DNA from 2 places in the Stenotrophomonas oleivorans genome. Region 2 is predicted to be linked to the other one. Evidence: riboswitches for the same ligand, from Rfam matches in the RefSeq annotation. Region 2 holds a riboswitch; the other holds the start of a gene.
The links. Region 2 has a riboswitch for cobalamin ahead of MG068_RS01005 (epoxyqueuosine reductase QueH). Riboswitches for the same ligand answer to the same signal wherever they lie in the genome.
Positions count from the first base shown of each region.

Region 1 (9,250 bases), 280 kb from region 2:
CGACGGCGTGGCCGAAGCGCTGACGCAGCTGCGTGCACGCCATGTGCCGCTGGCGATCTGCACCAACAAGCCCGAAGCGCTGGTGCCGCCGCTGCTGCAGCACCTGGGCATCGGTGATGCGTTCGCGCTGGTGCTGGGTGGTGATTCGCTGCCGCAGCGCAAGCCCAGCGGTGAGCCGCTGCGGCATATCGCTGCGCACTTCGGGCTGCCGATCGACGCCTGCCTGATGGTGGGTGACTCGCTGACCGACTACCGCGCCGCCGAAGATGCAGGGATGCCGATCGCGCTGGTGCGTTACGGCTACCCGCGTGGCCTGGACCTGGCCACCGCACAGGCGGTGGCGGTGATCGACGACCTGCGTGAACTGCCGGGGTTGCAGGGCTGAGGCAACGGACATCCCTGGTCGCTGGCCGGTAACCCGGGCCGACGCAATGGGTAGTGCCGGCCGCTGGCCGGCAACCCGGGATGCGCTGCCGAAGGTCATGATGTTGCCGGCCAGCGGCCGGCACTACCATGACCGTCGCGCTCACTTCGGCTGGTAACGCACGCTCAGCTGGTACTCGCGGCCGGGCTGGTTGAACCACGCCACCGTCTCGTAGCGGCGATCGAACACGTTGGCGGCACGGGCCAGTAGCGACCACTCCGGCGTCAGCGCGTACTCCGCGCGCAGGTCCAGCGTGCCGTAGCCGCCGACCTTCACTGCGTTGGCCGCATCGTCATAGCGCTTGCCCGCACCCTGCACGGTCAGGCCGGCGCGGAAATCGCCGAAGCGGCGGTCGACGTCCAGGCGTGCGGTCTGCTGTGCACGGCGCGGCAGCCAGTTGTCGAACTGGGTGCTGCCATGGGTGCGGTTGCGCGGATCGGTGTAGCTCAGCTGCGCGTTGATGTCGAAGCCGGCCAACAGCACGCCACCGGTCAGCTCGGCACCACGGATGCGCGCCTTCTCCACCTGCTGCATTTTCATCGTGGACGCATCGTAGGTGATGAGGTCATCGATGCGGGTCTCGTAGACGTCCAGGCCCCAATGCCAGCCCTGGCCCTGCTGCGAAACACCGAGGTTGGCACTCTTCGACTTCTCCGGGTTCAACGTTGGCACGCCGCTCCACGGGTCGTACAGGTCGCTGAAGGTCGGTGCCTTGAACGCGGTGCCGTAGCTGGCGTTGACGCGCAGGCCGTGGTCCAGCTGCATCGCCCAGCCGAGACTGCCGGTGGCGTGGTTGCCGAATTGCTGGTTGTCGTCGTTGCGTACGCTGGCCTGCAGCTGGTGGCGGCCGAAGCGGCCCTGATACTGCACGAACACGCCGGTGTTGCGACGGCTGTCGACGAGGTAGCCCGCGCTGCTGCCATCCAGGTTGTCTTCGCTCCAATCCACGCCTGCACTCAGCAGCTGGCCCTCGGCCACGCCGAAGTCGCCCTGCAGCGAGGCGCTGTCACGATGGGTCTGGGCGCTGCCGAACACCCCCGGTGCGCCGAAGTTGTCCGACTCGTTGTCACTGCGGCCGACGTTGGCGGTGAATGCCAGGCGTTCAGACGGGGTGTAGCGCACTTTGCCAGCGAGCACCTGCTGGCGGGTTTCCGAATAGTTGTAGTAACCGTCGTAGTGGTTCTTGCCGTCGGCGCGCAGCGCGCTGCCTTCCACGTTCCACTGGTCGTTGAAGGTGTAGCCGCCACGCAGGCTCTTGGACAGGTTGCGGTAGCCGTCGCGGTCGGGTTCGTCGGCGAAGCAACCGGTGAACAGCGTCGCCGAGCCACGGCAGGCATCGATGCCATCGGAATGCTGGTAGGCGATGTCGGCGCCGAACCAGCCGCGTTCGGTGCCACCACCGATGCCGCCGCTGGCTTCGCGCAGGCCGTTGCTGCCGCCACCGAGCTGGAAGTGCGGAGCGAAATCACCCTGGTTGCGGCGCGTGAAGATCTGGATCACGCCACCGATGGCGTCGGCGCCGTACAGGCTGGACTGCGGGCCGCGCACGATTTCCACGCGCTCGATCTGCGCCAGCGGCAGGTCCTGGTACATGGCCAGGCCGAGGTCGGCACTGTTGATGCGCACGCCATCGACCAGCACTACGGTGTGGCCCGAGTTGGTGCCGCGCAGGAACAGCGAGCTCTGCTTGCCGAGGCCGCCGGCATTGGTCAGGTTGATGCCGGCACGGCCGCGCAGCAGCTCCTGCAGCGAGGTGGCCTGGCTGGATTCGATCTGCGCGCGGTCGATCACCTGCGCTGGCGCGATGCTGTCCTGCAGGGAGATCGGGGTGCGGGTGGCGGTGACCAGGATCTGGTCGAGCGCGGTGGTGTCATCGGCGGCCTGGACCAGCGCGGGCAGGGCGGCCAGCACGGCCAGGGACAGCATTCGGGACTGCAGCTTCATGGGGGACTCCAAGTGCCACGCACGCCCGCGTGGCGAAGGGGAGGAGCCGCGAAGGCAGGCATGCGCCGACGCCGCAGCGCAGGCTGCGGTCATCCAGCGCCATGCCCACCGCATCGCGACCTGAGGCTTCCTGGCCGGTCTCCGGGCTTGCCGCCGGGTGGCGCGAGGCCACCGTCCAGGCGCCTTCCCATGCCTGCGGCACAGTGGCGTTGTTGCCTGGAACTGACGTGCTTACCGTTGCGGGGGCAGCGCCGGCCTGGCGTGGATCCACGCGTCACCGGCTTCCCGTTTCAACCTGCCGGCCGTGGCCGCAGGTCACCTGGAAGTGCGCGCAGTCTACGGCATCGCAGGCGGCCCGTAGCGTCGAGCCTGCTCGACTGCCTTTGCTGTGCCCTTAGAATGGTCCCTCGATCCCGTGGTGCCGTTGCCGATGTCCGCCCGTTTTCCGCTGTTCCCGCGTTGCCTGTACAGGACGCACGCATGATCCTCGACCTGGTCCGCCATGCCGGCAACGGTCGCGATGAGTTCCTCGATGGCCGCAGTGATCCACCGCAGCTGGCCCGCCTGCCGCAGGAACTGGTCGACGCCTACGCTGCGCAGCCCTGGGAGCGGGTGATCAGTTCGCCACGGCTGCGCTCGCTGCACACGGCGATGGCCCTGGCCACGCCGCGTGGGCTGGACGTGGAAGCGGACGAGGAATGGGAAGAGCTGGATTTCGGCGATTGGGACGGGCAGTCGCTGTTCGACCTGCCGGAGGACGCATTGGCGGCCTTCCATGCCGACCCGCATGCATTCCCGCCGCCGAACGGCGAAAGCTGGGGCCACTTCGAGCGGCGCATCGCGCGCGCGCTGGATCGCCTGCTTGATGATGACGATCCGGTACCGACGCTGGTGGTCAGCCACGGCGGCCCGCTGCGCATGGTGCTGTCGCAGGTCTGCGGCCTGCCGATGTCGCTGTGCTGGGCCCTGCGTATTGACCACGGCACACGCCTGCGGGTGTGGCTGGAGCGCGGCGAGGTCGGGCTGGTGGGCGAACTGCTGGAGCTGCAGCAGCCCTGACCGCACTCGCCGGGCATGACCCGGCGCTACCGATCCCGCATCACAGTGGTAGTGCCGGCCGCTGGCCGGCATCCCCAGGAACGCGGAGGCCTCAATCCTCGTCCGCGCGCTCGGCCACGCTGTCCTCAGCGTCGTCGTCAGCATCGAAGCGCTGCTCATGCACCGGGCCCGAAGCGGGGCCGGCCGCCTTCAGCGGATGCGCAGCGATGCGCGCTTCGTAATCCTGCACCAGCGCCTCACGCTGCGGCTCGCTCAGTTCCTGCCAATGGCAGTCCAGCAACGCGCCTTCCAGTGAATAGAGCAGGTTCAGGCTGGGCTTGAAGCCGGCGCGCTTGACCTTGACGAAGGCACCGACCGCGCCGATCGCAACCAGATCCTCGCGGCTGCGCAGGCCGACCTGACGCAGCCACGCCGCACTCTTCGGGCCGATGTTGCGCAGCTTCGGTGCGCTCATCCCAGCGCCTCGACGAACACGCGGGCGATGGCTTCCAGGCCGGCTTGGTCGTCGGCATCGAAGCGGCCGACTTTCGGGCTGTCGATGTCGAATACGCCGATCAGTTCATCGCCGCGCAGCAGCGGCACCACCAGTTCCGAGCGCGAGGCCGAATCGCAGGCGATGTGGCCGGGGAAGGCATCGACGTCCTCCACGCGCTGGGTCACGCGCTGGCTGGCGGCGGCACCGCACACGCCCTTGTCCAGCGGGATGCGCACGCAGGCCGGCAGGCCCTGGAATGGCCCGACCACCAGTTCCTTGCCGTCGTACAGGTAGAAGCCCACCCAGTTCAGGTCGGGCAGAGCGTGATAGACCAGTGCGGAGAGGTTGGCCGCGTTGGCGATGCGGTCGGACTCGGCGTAGACCAGGCCGCGGGCCTGTTCCAGCAGCTGGGCGTATTGTTCCGGCTTGCTGCCGGTGAGCGAGGCATTGGCGAACATGCCCGCAGTCTAGCAAGCGCGCCGGGCCGGCGATAATGCAGGCTCTGTTGCCCCGCTGGAGCTTATCGATGCCGTTGCCCGCCACGCTGCCGCCTGCCCTGTTCGTCACCGGCACCGATACCGGGATCGGCAAGACCGCAGCCAGCACCGCGCTGCTGCATGCACTGCGCCGGCGCGGCCTGCGCGCGGTTGGCATGAAGCCGGTGGCCAGCGGCAGCGAAGACCTGGGGCAGGGCCTGCGCAACGAGGACGCGCTGGCGCTGCAGGCGGCCAGTTGGCCGGTGCCGGACTATGCCGACCTGAATCCGTACGCGCTGCGGCAACCGCTGGCGCCGGAGCTGGCCGCTGCCGAGGATGGCGTGCAGGTGGAACTGGCGCCGATCGTGGCAGCGTTCGCGCGCCTGCGTGCGCAGGCCGATGTCGTGGTGGTGGAGGGCGTTGGCGGTTGGCTGGCGCCGGTCTCGGCCACGCTCGACCAGCTCGACCTGGTGCGTGCATTGCATCTGCCGGTAGTACTTGTGGTCGGCATGCGGCTGGGCTGCGTCAACCACGCACGGCTGACTGCGCAGTCGCTGCAGGCCAGCGGCGTGGAGTGCCTGGGCTGGATCGGCAACCACATCGACCCGGTGATGCAGCGCCAGGATGAGAACATCGCGACGCTGCAGCAGCGCCTGCCGATGCCGTGCTGGGGGCGGCTGCCGTATCTGCCGGGAGCGGATGGCGAAGCACTGAGCGCGTACCTGCTCGAGTGACCCTGGGTAGTGCCGGCCGCTGGCCGGCAACTGCATCCACCCGGCGATCCCGAGGTTGCCGGCCAGCGGCCGGCACTACCGTGTTGCAGCTGCCAGCTCCTTCGCGATCGCACCGAGCCGCTCCACCGCGCCGATGAAGCGCGCATCCAGCATCTGGCAGCACGACAGCCGCAGGCAGTGGCGATAGCGCGCGCCGCGCGAGTACACGCGGCGCTGGGCGTGCACCTGCTTGAGTGATCCTAGGTAGTGCCGGCCGCTGGCCGGCAACTGCATCCACCTGGCGATCCCGAGGTTGCCGGCCAGCGGCCGGCGTTACCGTGCTGCAGCCGCCAGCTCCCGCGCGATCGCACCCAGCCGCTCCACCGCACCGATGAAGCGCGCATCCAAGGTCTGGCAGCACGACAGCCGCAGGCAGTGGCGGTAACGCGCACCACGCGAATACACCTGGCCGGGCATGAACACGATGTCCTCTACCAGCGCACGTTCGAACAGCTCACGCGTATCCACGCCCGGCAGTTCGAGCCACAGCAGGAAGCCGCCTTGCGGCTCGGTGGCACGGGTGCCGGCCGGGAAGTGTTCGGCCACCAGCTGGCGCAGCCGTCCCACCTGTTCGCGGTACAGCCGGCGCATGCGGTGCAGGTGATGCTCGTAGCTTCCGGCTTCCAGATACGCCGCCACCGCATCGCCGAGCAGTTGAGGCTCGCCACCGGTGGACTGGAATTTCAGCAGCGCGATGCGCTCGGCGAAGCGGCCGCCATCCAGCCAGCCGATACGGTAATCCGGCGCCAGTGTCTTGGAGAACCCACCGACCACCATCACCCAGCCATCGCGATCGAAGGCCTTCAGCAAGGGCGCCGGCGGTTCGCAGAACTGCAGCTCGGCGTACACCGCATCCTCGATCAGCGGCAGTTGCCGTGCGTTGACCAGTTCGGCCAGGCGTTGCTTGGCGGGTGTCGGCATGGTGCAGCCCAGCGGATTGTGCACGGTGGGCATCACCACCAGTGCGGCCAGCGGCGTGTGCTCCAGCAGCGCATCCAATGCGTCGACATCCAGCCCGTGCTGCGGGTGGGTGGGCAGCTCGATGGCCTGCAGGCCGAGGTTGGCCAGCAAGGGGTAGAGGTTGAAGTAGGACGGCGCCTCGATGCCGACCGCGTCGCCGGGCTGGGTGACCGCGCGCAACGCCAGCTGCAGGGCCTCCATCGCGCCGTGGGTCAGCAGCAGCCGCTCGCTATGGGTGTGCAGGCCCATGCGTGGACCGCGACGCACGATCTGCGCCAGCAGCCTGGGGGAGCCGTTTGGGCGCGCGTAGGTTTCCACTGTCTGCTGGCCGTGCCGCAGCACCTGCGCGGTATGCCGGGCCAGCTGCGCGCCCGGATAGAACTGGCGACCGCGCGGACCGGCGAAGGCCAGGTCGATCACTCCGGAGCGACGTTGTGCCTCCAGCACGCGCGCCATCAGCACCTGCTGCAGTGGTGCGGTGGGGGCGGACGGGGTATCACGCAGCGAACGCTCTGGCACCGACAATCGCGGCGCGACCTCGAAGCCGGCCTTTGGCCGCGGAATGACCAGGCCGGCGTCCTCCAGCTGGCGATAGGCCGCGATCACCGTGTTCAGGCTGAGCCTTCGCTGCAGGGCCATCTGCCGCAGTGAAGGCAGGCGGCTGCCGACCGGGAGACGTCCGCCGTGAATGGCCTCGGCCAGTTCGTCGGACAGCCGTTGGTAGCGGGGTGGGATCATCGCGCTCTGGTCATCTGTATCCATCGAACTTCCCGCCATCTGGTTCTGTACCCATGATGATGGCGAGCCTAGCATGTCGTTGTCGGACGGGCCTGATCGGGGCACGGCCGATACTTCCCAAGCGCACGGCTGGATGGCCGTGCGTCTTTTTTTGGAGGTGGTACCGGCCGCTGGCCGGCGATCCCCAGATCCGCAGGAGCCGGCCAGCGGCCGGCACTACCCGGGTCGTTACCGCATCGGCACCAGTGCCGCGTCGCGCCGGTACAGCGCCGGGAACTGCTTGCCCAGTGCCGCCAGCTTCGGTGCGTCGTAGTAGCGGATGTAGGCCGCCTGCGGGTAGTTGGTCATGTAGTTCTGGTGGTAGCTCTCGGCCGGGTAGAAGTGCTGGCCGCTGACCAGCTGGGTGACGATCGGTGCGCGGTAGCTGCCGGCCTGGCCGAGCTGGGCGATGTAGGCGCGGCTGGCCGCCTGCTGGCGTGCGTCATCACTGAAGATCGCCGAGCGGTACTGACTGCCGTGGTCCGGCCCCTGTCGATTGAGCTGGGTCGGATCGTGCACCACCGAGAAGAACACCTGCATCAGCTGGCCATAGCTGACCTGGCGCGGGTCGTAGTCGATCTTCACCGCCTCGGCATGACCGGTCTGGCCACCGCTGACGCGCTCATAGCGCGCATTGGCCGCGCTGCCACCGATGTAGCCGGACACCGCATTGCTCACGCCTTTGACGTGCTGGAACACGCCCTGCACGCCCCAGAAGCAACCGCCGGCGAACACCACGCTGGCATGGGTGGCGTCATCGCGGAACGCGGCGTCGCCGCTGGGCGCCGGTAGTGCCTTGGCCTGCGCGCTGGCTTCCAGCGGTGCCGCGACTGCGCCGTGGTCGACCAGCAGCACGCCAGCGATCAATGCAGTAGCTACCAAGCCGGCGACACCGGCGGCGATACCTTGTTCAAAAGAGAGTTTCATCGTGTGCTCGCGTTTCAACCGAAGGTGAAGGCATAGGCCTGCACGCCCGCATCGAGGAATTCGATCTCGAAGCGATGCGGGCCGACCGCGCCGCGCTGGCGCACCAGCTGGTACAAGCGGTGTTCGTTGACCACGCCGCTGCCATCGGCGCCGACATCGCTGCCGGCATCGGCGATGGGCAGCGGCTTGCCATCCAGCCAGACGCGGAAGCGCACTGGCTTGCCGTCCTCGCTCGGTGCCAGCACCAAGTGCAGGTCGCGCGCATGGAACTGGAATGCAATGCGGCCACCGGCCTGCTGCAGCTGCGCAGCTTCATCGGTAACGGTCCAGCGCCCCGACAGTCCCCACCGGTTCAACGCCAGGGTGGCCGGCAGGTTGTAGTCGAACGCGGTGTCGCTGCGCTGCCCGCCGGGCGAGGCGAACTGCTCGGCGCGGGCGTGGCCCAGGTAGGTTTCCGGCGAACGCAGGTTGCCCATGTCGGCCTGCACGGCCACGCCCTTCAGGTCGGCGGCAGCGGGATCGGCCGGTGGTGGCAGGTTGGTCTGCCCGGCTTCGGTCAGCAGGCGACGGATCATCTGTTCCGAGCGCGCATAGTTGCCCTCGCCGAACTGGTGGCCGCGGATATTGCCCTGCGCGTCGACGAAGTACTGCGCCGGCCAGTAGCGGTTGTTGAACGCGCGCCAGATCGTGTACTGGTTGTCGAGCGCCACCGGGTACTCGACCTTCAGTTCCTGCACCGCTTTCATCACGTTGCTCGGGTTGCGTTCGAAGGCGAACTCCGGCGTGTGCACGCCGATCACCACCAGCCCATGGTCACGGTAGCGACGCTCCCATTCGTGCACGAACGGCATCGCGCGCAGGCAGTTGATGCAGGAATAGGTCCAGATATCGACCAGCACCACCTTGCCGCGCAGCTGCTGTGCACTCAGCGGCGGGCTGTTGAGCCAGCCGGTGGCGCCATCCAGCGCGGGCAGGGTGCCTTCCACCGGCAGCGGTGCATCGGCACCTGCATTGGCGCCGGCCATCATCATCATCGGTGGTGCCGCCGGCTGCGCGCCGGGCACTGCGTCCAGCAGGCTTTGCTCGATACGCGCGGTGCTGACCGTGGACAGGCGGGTCAGCAGGCCGGTATCCCAGCCGAGGCCGATCGCCACGACGGCCAGCAGCGCGGCTACACCCAGCACCTTGCGCAGGACATCGCCGAGGCCGAGCCTCGCCTGCAGCGCACGGAACACCCGGCCGCCGGCCCACACCGCCAGCGCCAGCGCGGTGATCGCACCCGATGCATAGGCAAGCAGCAGGGTGCTGGTACCGACGCTGGCGCCATGCAGGGCAGCACCGGTCAGCACCAGGCCGAGGATCGGCCCGGCGCACGGTGCCCACAGCAGGCCGGTGGCGATGCCGATCAGCAGCGAGGTCCACGCGCCGCCGTGCC
Region 1 covers NZ_CP031167.1:504,886-514,135, forward strand. Annotated here, with positions in the region: gene gph (phosphoglycolate phosphatase) at 1-385, shown strand, start outside; gene btuB (TonB-dependent vitamin B12 receptor) at 527-2,368, opposite strand; cobalamin riboswitch at 2,484-2,706, opposite strand; gene MG068_RS02360 (histidine phosphatase family protein) at 2,849-3,427, shown strand; gene MG068_RS02365 (TfoX/Sxy family protein) at 3,519-3,881, opposite strand; gene MG068_RS02370 (GAF domain-containing protein) at 3,878-4,360, opposite strand; gene bioD (dethiobiotin synthase) at 4,429-5,112, shown strand; gene MG068_RS02380 (hypothetical protein) at 5,188-5,385, opposite strand; gene MG068_RS02385 (aminotransferase-like domain-containing protein) at 5,425-6,873, opposite strand; gene msrA (peptide-methionine (S)-S-oxide reductase MsrA) at 7,078-7,815, opposite strand; gene MG068_RS02395 (cytochrome c biogenesis protein DipZ) at 7,830-9,250, opposite strand, start outside.
Region 1: another riboswitch for cobalamin. It lies ahead of btuB (TonB-dependent vitamin B12 receptor); the one in region 2 lies ahead of MG068_RS01005 (epoxyqueuosine reductase QueH).

Region 2 (9,250 bases):
TGACCGACCAGCTTGCCATGGAGAAACCCAAGTATCGCTTGGGACTGAACCAAGCAGGTCGGTTGCATCGGTGACCATCGATCCCGAGGACAGGCTGCTGCCCTACACTCGGGCGATGCGCCCCGATTCCATCCTCACCCTGTCCTGTCCCGACCGTACCGGCATCGTCTACCGCGTATCCGGCCTGCTGTTCGACCACGGCTGCAACATTCTCGACGCCCAGCAGTTCGGCGACGAGGAGAGCGGCCGCTTCTTCCTGCGCGTGCATTTCGATCGCGATGCCGGCCTGCCGCTGGAGACCGTGCACGCCGCCATGGCCACGCTCGCCGCCGGCTTCGGCATGGACTGGCAGCTGCATGATGGCCGCCGCCGTGCACGCCTGCTGGTGCTGGTCAGCAAGCAGGGGCACTGCCTCAACGACCTGCTGTTCCGTGCCCACAGCGGCCAGCTGAAGGTGGACATTGCCGCAGTAGCGTCCAACCACGCCGACTTCGCGCCGCTGGCGGCGTCCTACCAAGTGCCGTTCCACCACCTGCCGGTGACCGCTGATACGCGCGCGGTGCAGCAACAGCAGATCATCGACCTGGTCGAGCGCGAACGCATCGATCTGGTGGTGCTGGCGCGCTACATGCAGATCCTGTCACCCACGCTGTGCCGCGCGCTGGCCGGCCGTGCGATCAACATCCACCACAGCTTCCTGCCCAGCTTCAAGGGCGCGCAGCCGTACCACCAGGCACACGCGCGCGGGGTCAAGATCATCGGCGCCACCGCGCACTACGTCACCGAGGATCTGGACGAAGGCCCGATCATCGAACAGGACGTGGCCCGCGTGGACCACGCGATGGCGCCGCGCGAGCTGGTGCGGCTGGGCAGCGATACCGAATCGCTGGTGCTGGCGCGCGCCGTGCGCCGCCATGTGGAGCACCGCATCCTGCTCAACGGGCACCGAACGGTGGTGTTCCGGTAATCGCCCATCCCGCGTCCGCCGGGCATGGCCCGGCGCTACCACGGGTGCTATCCGGTAGTGCCGGCCGCTGGCCGGCAACTGCAGAGATCCCGAGGTTGCCGGCCAGCGGCCGGCACTACCGAATCCTGATTTCATCCAATGAAAAGCCCCCGGTTCGGCCGTCCCGTGATCTGTAGGGGGGCGTAGTTAGGGGGCTGGATGAATCGATTGTGTTGTCGTGGGCAGGAGCGCGCAAGCGGCATAAGCGACGTGCGCGGTAGCGCCGGGCCATGCCCGGCGGTCACGCCTCAGGCGATCGAAATCCCCGCCTTGCCCAGCGCTTCACGCACCATCGCGTCGTTGGCGTCGGTCACCGGCTTGGTCAGCTCCCACAGGAATTTCACCCGGAAGCCGGACTTCACCGCGTCCTGCGCGCTCCACAGCACGCAGTAGTCGCGGGCCAGGCCGCACAAGTGCACTTCGCGGATGCGGCGTTCGTGCAGCCAGCCGGCCAGGCCGGTGGCCGGGCGCTCGCCATCGGGGCCATGGTTCTCGCGGAAGGCGCTGTATGAATCCACCTGTTGGCGCGTGCCCTTGCGCAGGATCAGGTCGGCCACGGTCCAGTCCACGCCCGGATGCAGCGCGGCACCGGCGCTGCCCTGCACGCAGTGGTCCGGCCACAGGGTCTGCGGCTGCGCGTGCAGCAGGATGGTCTCGAAGGGGCGTTGGCCGGGGTGCTGGCTGGCGAACGAGGCATGGTCGGCCGGGTGCCAGTCCTGTGTTGCCACCACGGTGCGGTAGCGGCGCTGTGCCAGCAGATCGGCGATCGGTGCCACCAGCGCATCGCCTTGGTCGCAGGCCAGCGCGCCACCGGGCATGAAGTCCGGCTGCAGGTCGATCACCAGCAGGGCGACATCGGCGGGCAGGGCGGTCATGGCAGTTCCGGTACAGCAGAAGGGGCGACCAGCGTGGCCGCCCCATGCCCACACGTCAATCGCCCTGCGGCGTCTCAGCGTCCTGCCCGTAGTACAGCAGGCCGATCTTGATCCGTTCGCGGCCATTCTCGCGGCGGTGACGGTTGGCATCGCGCAGCGAGTACACGCAGCCGCAGTATTCCTGCTGGTAGAACTGCTCGCGCTTGCTGATCTCGATCATGCGGCTGGCACCGCCGCCCTTGCGCCAGTTGTAGTCCCAGTACTGCAGGCCTTCATAGCGCGACGCGGCACGGATGCCGCAGTCGTTGATCTGCGCCATGTTCTTCCAGCGCGAGATGCCCAGCGACGAACTGATGGTGTCGTAGCCGTGCTCGTGCGCGTACAGCGCAGTGCGCTCGAAGCGCATGTCGAAGCACATCGTGCAGCGGATGCCGCGCTCGGGCTCGTTTTCCATGCCGCGTGCACGGCTGAACCAATTGTCGGTGTCGTAGTCGCAGTCGATGAACGGGATGTCGTGCTGTTCGGCGAAGCGGATGTTCTCCTGCTTGCGCAGCTCGTATTCCTTCACCGGGTGGATGTTGGGGTTGTAGAAGAAGATTGCGTAGTCGATCCCGGAGGCGGTGATCGCCTCCATCACTTCGCCGGAGCAGGGGGCGCAGCACGAGTGCAGCAGCAGGCGCTGGCCGTTTTCGGGCAGGGACAGGGTGGGGCGTTGGAGCTCGGTCATCGTCAGGTACCGCATGGACCGCCGGCAACGGCGGTGGCCCATGCATCAGCGCGTGGGTGAACAGGTCTGGCCGGAAACCGTGAACAGGACGCACGCGGCCGCACCGCCTGCACGCGCAGGACAACGACGGCCCCGGCAACCTCCCCGCGGAGATTCCAGGTCGAGTCAGGGGACGGTCGTGTCCCCCGGCCGGGGCCGGTATTCGGGCTGATGGACACGGGCCGCAGCCCACCTACTACCCGCCGCTTCCCAGGCGTGAGCCCAGTGCCGTTGGCAGGATTCGTTTCCATTCACCGCTGCGGGGCAGCTCCGGAATGGGCGCGCGAGGCGCCTTCACCGGATTCCCGTTTAAATCCCTGCCGCCATCAATGCCACGGCAGGGATACCTTCGGCGTGCCCACGGTGGACGCGTCGAGGCCAATGGTCAAGGGCCAATGAAAGCGCAGGGCTGTGGCTCGCTTCTCAGGCTGTGAGAGCGCCTCTTGCCATACTGGGCTCCGACAGACGGGAGGTGGCTCGTGGCGGCGAAGTACTGCGATCTGGTCATGAAAGGTGGCATCACCAGCGGCATCGTGTACCCCAATGCGGTACTGGCGCTGGCGCGCGAGTATCGCTTCAAGAGCATCGGCGGCACCTCGGCCGGCGCCATCGCTGCAGCCGTAGCGGCCGCGGCGGCATGCGGTGATCGCCGCCAGCAGGCCGGCGAGCACCTGCCCGGCGATGCCGGCTACGGCGGGCTGTCGGCGGTGTCGGCGCAGCTGTCGCGGCGCGGCTTCATCTACAGCCTGTTCCAGCCGGCACGGGGCGCGCGCGCCGCCTACCGGTTGCTGGTGGTGCTGACCGGCAATGCCCGCCTGCCACACAAGCTGCTATGCCTGGCCATCGCGGTGTTCGAGATTGCGCCACTGGAGGTGCTGGTGTCGCTGGCGCTGCTGCTCGGCCTGGGCTGGTGGGGCGGCGGTTGGAGCGGCGTGGCCGCCACGCTGCTGCCATCACTGCTGTGCGCGTACGGTGTCGGCGTGGCCGGTGCCGCGCTGCGGATAGCGCGGGTGGCGCGCCGTAACCTGCTGGGCCTGTGCAGCGGCCTCGGCCGCGATGCACGCACGCCGGCATTGACCGAATGGTTGCACGAGTGCCTGCAGCAGCTGTCCGGCAAGCCGCTGGATGCACCGCTCACGTTCGCCGATCTGCACGATGCGCCGCGCTATGCCGGCGAGCCGGACAGCCCGCATGCGATCAGCCTGCAGATGATCACCACCTGCGTGTCGCACAATGAGCCGCGCACGCTGCCGCTGGGCGGCGCGCAGTTCTGGTTCCTGCGCGAGGAGTTCGAGCAGCTGTTTCCGGCCAGCGTGGTGCAGTGGCTGGTGACGCAGGCCGGCCCGCCACTGGAGGTGGAAGGGCGCCGGTACTACCACCTGCCGCAGGGCCCGAAGCTGCCGGTGCTGGTGGCCACGCGCATGAGCCTGAGCTTCCCGCTGCTGATCAGCGCGGTGCCGTTGCATGAGCCCTCGCGCCGCGAGCGTCGCTGCGAACCGACCGCACCTGCGGCCGACCAGGAGCACAATGTGGCCGACAGCATGGAAGGGCTGACCAGTGCCGGGCAGACCTGCGGCCCGGTGATCACCGCTTTCCGCATCTGCTGGTTCTCCGATGGTGGCATCAGCAGCAACTTCCCGATCCACCTGTTCGATGCCGCGTTGCCACGCTGGCCGACCTTCGCCATCAATCTGGTCTACCCGCAGCACGCCGAAGACGTGAGCCACGGCAGCAGTGGCCGCCAGGCGCTGGAACACGCCGTGTTCCTGCCCACCGAGAACCGCCACGGCTGGCAGCGTACCTACCAGTCGATCGCTACGCCGCTGGCGGCCGCAGAACTGGGCCGTTTCCTGTTCGCGGTGGTGGCGACCATGCAGAACTGGCGCGACCTGCTGCAGGCGCGCGCACCGGGCTACCGCGACCGCATCGTGCACGTCAGCCTGCAGGGCGACGAAGGCGGCATGAACCTGGACATGCCACAGGAGGTGCTGACCCGCATTGCCGATAAGGGCAGCCTGGCCGGTGCACGCTTCTGTTCGTTCTCGTTCGAGAACCATTACTGGATCCGCTGGCGCAACCTGGCCTCGGCCTACCAGCGCTACACGCTGGAAGTGGCGCGCACCGACGACCCGGCGCAGCAGGTACTGGCCTACCGCGCGGCGTACTCGATGGTTGCCAGTGGCCAGCCGGCGCCACCGTCGTACAAGCTGGGCTCGGAAGACAAGCGGCTGGCATCGCAGCAGTTGTGGGGGCTGATGGTCGAGCAGGGACGTACCTGGGAGGACCTCGGCCCGGACCTCACCGACGGCGCACCGCGCCCGCTGCCGCAGATGAAGGTGACGCCGATCTATTGATCGCGATGGATACAATCGCGGCTCCCCATTGCAAGGAATGCCCCATGTCCCCTCGCCAGAAGCTGCTGGACGTGCTTGAACGCCTCGATCAACGCGATCCGGAGCACCTGCCGGTGGTGCCGCTGGCCGCGTATTTCGAAGGCAACGATTTCGAGGAGTGCATCGCACCGAACCAGTGGGGCTATGGGCGCCCACCGATTGCCGAGGTATACGCACGCTTGGTTGCGATTGCGGCAAAGTCTGAAGTGGAAGGTGTCTACGTGGGCCTGCACCAAGACTGGGGCAGTGCATTGGAAGACGACAGCGAATGGCCAGCTGCAGAGAACGTGCACGTCTTGACCAGCGCCGATGCCGCAACCGTGGAAGGCTGGCTGCAGGGCCTGGAATGCGACGGCGTCGGCGAAGGCTGGCCGTACGGGCAACACATCGACGCGCCTGCGCCCTCCACAGGTCACCGCGTGTTGACCGTGTTCTGGGACTAGTAGAGCCACGCCACGCGTGGATGCACTTCGCGCACGGCAAGGTTGTGCCAACCAAGGTTGGCACCTACCAAATCGGTTGTCCGGACCCGCCCCGCCAACCCATGGAATGCCAGCTGTTGCTTTTGAGGTTGCCGGCCAGCGGCCGGCACTACCGCAGGTGCAGGGCGCAGCCCTGCCGAACCAACCCTACCGCCCCGGCAACTGCGCGAACGCGCGCTGCATGCAGTCCTCACGCGGACACACCCGGCACCCCGGCCCGATCGACACCGAATTGCCCGGGCTCTGCACATCCAGTCCCAGTGAATACACCAGCCGCTCGGCATGTTGCAGATCGCACCCCAGCGCCACCGCGAAGGTCTTGCGCGGTTGGCCATGGCCCACCGGGCCACTGCTGACCTGCCGCGCCAGCCAGAAATGGCGGCGCCCATCGGGCATGCGCGCCGTCTGCGTAAGGATGCGTCCGGGCTGGTTGAACGCCTCGTAGACGATCCACAGCGGACAAGAACCACCCACCTGCGAGAAATGGAAATCGGTGGCCGAATGGCGTTTGGACACGTTGCCGGCACGGTCCACGCGGATGAAGAAGAACGGCAGGCCGGGCGCGCTGCGCCGCGCCAACGTGCTCAGCCGATGACAGACCGCTTCAAAGCCCACGCCGAACTGGTGCGCCAGCAGCTCGATGTCGTAACTGCTGGCCTCGGCCGCACGCAGGAAACGCATGTACGGCATCACCAACGCACCGGCGAAGTAATTCGACAAGCCAATCCGCGCCTGCGCGATGCGTGCCTCATCGGTAAAGCCAGCGCGCGCCACTACCGCATCGATCTGCGGCAGGTAGCCGTGAAGGGCCAGCTCGGCCGCCATCTGGAACGCCTGCTGGCCGGGCTCAAGGTAATCGGGCAGCCACAGCCGCCGCGCACCGGCATCGTATTGCCGTTTCTCGCGCCCGGCCTGCAGTGCGGCCACTTCCACCAGCACACCATGGCGGTCGGCCAGCAGCTGGCGCAGCCGCGGTGCCACATGCCCGGGCGACAGCCCCCATTCGGCGAACAGCTGCTCGGCCAGCTCGTCCAGTTCGGGGATGTGGTTGTGCATGCGGTTGAAGAACTCGCGCACCTGGTCACCGGCGGGCAGGGTGCTGCCGGCACCGGGCTCGCCCAGCTGGAACTCCAGCGCGGCGGCATGCTCGCGCAGCGCCAGGTGGCGGCGATGCAGGTCCAGCAGCGCGCGGCTGACCTGCGGCAGGTTGCCGGCCAGCGCGCGCAGCTCGGTCGCGCTGACTTCGGCCAGGCCGAGGTCGCGCAGAGTCTCGCCCAGCGCTTCCTGCAGAGCGGCGGGCTCATCTTCGTCGAACAACGAAGAAACGTCGCCCAATACCTCGCCCAGCTTCTTCTGCACCGCTGGCGTGAGTGGGCGCTTGTTGCGCTCGATCTGGTTCAGGTAACTGGCCGACAGTCCCAGCGCCCGTGCCAGATCCGCCTGGCTGTAGCCGCGCTGCTCGCGCAGCCGCAGCAGGCGCAGGCCGAGTTGACGCTGGGTGGCTGAATAATTCACAGAATTAACATGAATCGTCTGGCGTGTTGGCCAGATTAAGCGGATTCAGCCCGGAAATCGAGGTGGGTGCTGTGAATAATGCCAAGCATCTTTCGCACCCTGTGGGATTGTCGTCATGACTGTTGCAGCGCCCCGTATCCGCATGCTGATCGATGGCCAGTTCGTTGAATCGGCCACCTCCCACTGGCAGGACGTGATCAATCCGGCCACCCAGGACGTGCTGGCCAAGGTGCCGTTCGCCACCACCGGCGAAGTGGACGCCGCCGTCGCCGCCGCCAAGGAAGCCTTCAAGACCTGGCGCAAGACCCCGATCGGCACCCGCGCGCGCATCTTCCTGAAGTACCAGCAGCTGATCCGCGAGAACATGAGCGAGCTGGCCCACATCCTCACCGCCGAACAGGGCAAGACCCTGCCGGACGCCGAAGGCGATGTGTTCCGCGGCCTGGAAGTGGTCGAGCACGCCGCCGCCATCGGCAACCTGCAGCTGGGCGAGCTGGCCAACAACGTGGCCAATGGCGTGGACACCTACACGATCATGCAGCCGCTGGGCGTGTGCGCCGGCATCACCCCGTTCAACTTCCCGGCGATGATCCCGCTGTGGATGTTCCCGATGGCGATTGCAACGGGCAACACCTTCATCCTCAAGCCGTCCGAGCAGGACCCGATGGTCACCATGCGCCTGGTCGAGCTTGCCTTGGAAGCAGGCATTCCGAAGGGCGTGCTGAACGTCGTCCACGGCGGCGAGGAAGTGGTCAACGCGATCTGCGACCACCCGGACATCAAGGCCGTGTCGTTCGTCGGTTCCACCCGCGTCGGCACCCACGTCTACAACCGTGCCTCGCTGGCCGGCAAGCGCGTGCAGTGCATGATGGGCGCCAAGAACCACGCCGTGGTGCTGCCGGACGCCAACAAGGAACAGACCCTCAACGCGATGGTCGGCGCCGCCTTCGGTGCCGCGGGGCAGCGCTGCATGGCCGCCTCCACCCTGGTGCTGGTGGGTGAAGCACGCAACTGGGTGCAGGACCTGGTCACCAAGGCCAAGACCCTGAAGGTCAGCGGCGGCACCGTCGCCGGCACCGACGTCGGTCCGGTCATTTCCTGCAGCGCCCGCGAGCGCGTGGAAGGCCTGATCGCCTCGGGCGTGGAGCAGGGCGCCAAGCTGGTGCTGGATGGCCGCAAGCCGCAGGTCGATGGTTTCGAGAAGGGCAACTTCGTTGGCCCGACCATCTTTGCCGGTGTCACCACCGACATGCGCATCTATCAGGAAGAAATCTTCGGGCCGGTGCTGGTCATCCTCGAAGCAGAGACGCTGGAAGAGGCCATCGCGATGGTCAACAGCAACCCGAACGGCAACGGCACCGCACTGTTCACCCAGTCCGGCGCCGCAGCGCGCAAGTTCCAGGAAGACATCGACGTCGGCCAGGTCGGCATCAACGTGCCGATCCCGGTGCCGGTGCCGCTGTTCTCGTTCACCGGTTCGCGCGCGTCCAAGCTGGGCGACCTGGGTCCGTATGGCAAGCAGGTGGTGCTGTTCTACACCCAGACCAAGACGGTCACCGCGCGCTGGTTCGATGACGAGACGCTCAGCCATGGCGTCAACACCACGATCAGCCTGAAGTAACGGCAGGAGCAGCCATGAGCCACTCGATGACGACGGAACTGGAAGAAGCGCAGCAGGCGTACCGCGAGGCGGCGCGCGACTTCGCACAGGCCGAACTGGCGCCGCACGCCGCGCGATGGGATGCGGAGGGCATCTTTCCGCGCGAGGCGATCGCCAAGGCCGGTGAACTGGGTTTCTGCGGCCTGTACATGGACCCGGAAGTGGGCGGCAGCGGCCTGAGCCGACTGGACGCCGCCGTCGTCATCGAGGAACTCGCCAACGTCGATCCGTCGACCGCGGCGTACATCAGCATCCATAACATGGCCTCGTGGATGGTGTCCAAGTGGGGCCAGCCGGCGCTGCGCGATGCGTGGGGCACCGATCTGTCTTCGGGCAACAAGCTGGCCTCGTACTGCCTGACCGAACCCGGTGCCGGTTCCGATGCGGCGTCGTTGAAGACCACCGCCGTGCGCGATGGTGACTTCTATGTGCTGAACGGTTCCAAGGCCTTCATCTCCGGCGCCGGTGCCACCGAACTGCTGGTGGTGATGGCACGTACCGGCGGTGCCGGTGCCGGCGGTGTCAGCGCCATTGCGGTGCCGGCGGACCTGCC
Region 2 covers NZ_CP031167.1:224,765-234,014, forward strand. Annotated here, with positions in the region: gene MG068_RS00990 (LysR family transcriptional regulator) at 1-1, opposite strand, end outside; gene purU (formyltetrahydrofolate deformylase) at 116-967, shown strand; gene pncA (bifunctional nicotinamidase/pyrazinamidase) at 1,255-1,881, opposite strand; gene MG068_RS01005 (epoxyqueuosine reductase QueH) at 1,937-2,623, opposite strand; cobalamin riboswitch at 2,785-2,999, opposite strand; gene MG068_RS01010 (patatin-like phospholipase family protein) at 3,154-5,001, shown strand; gene MG068_RS01015 (hypothetical protein) at 5,046-5,483, shown strand; gene MG068_RS01025 (helix-turn-helix domain-containing protein) at 5,670-7,037, opposite strand; gene MG068_RS01030 (CoA-acylating methylmalonate-semialdehyde dehydrogenase) at 7,153-8,658, shown strand; gene MG068_RS01035 (acyl-CoA dehydrogenase family protein) at 8,673-9,250, shown strand, end outside.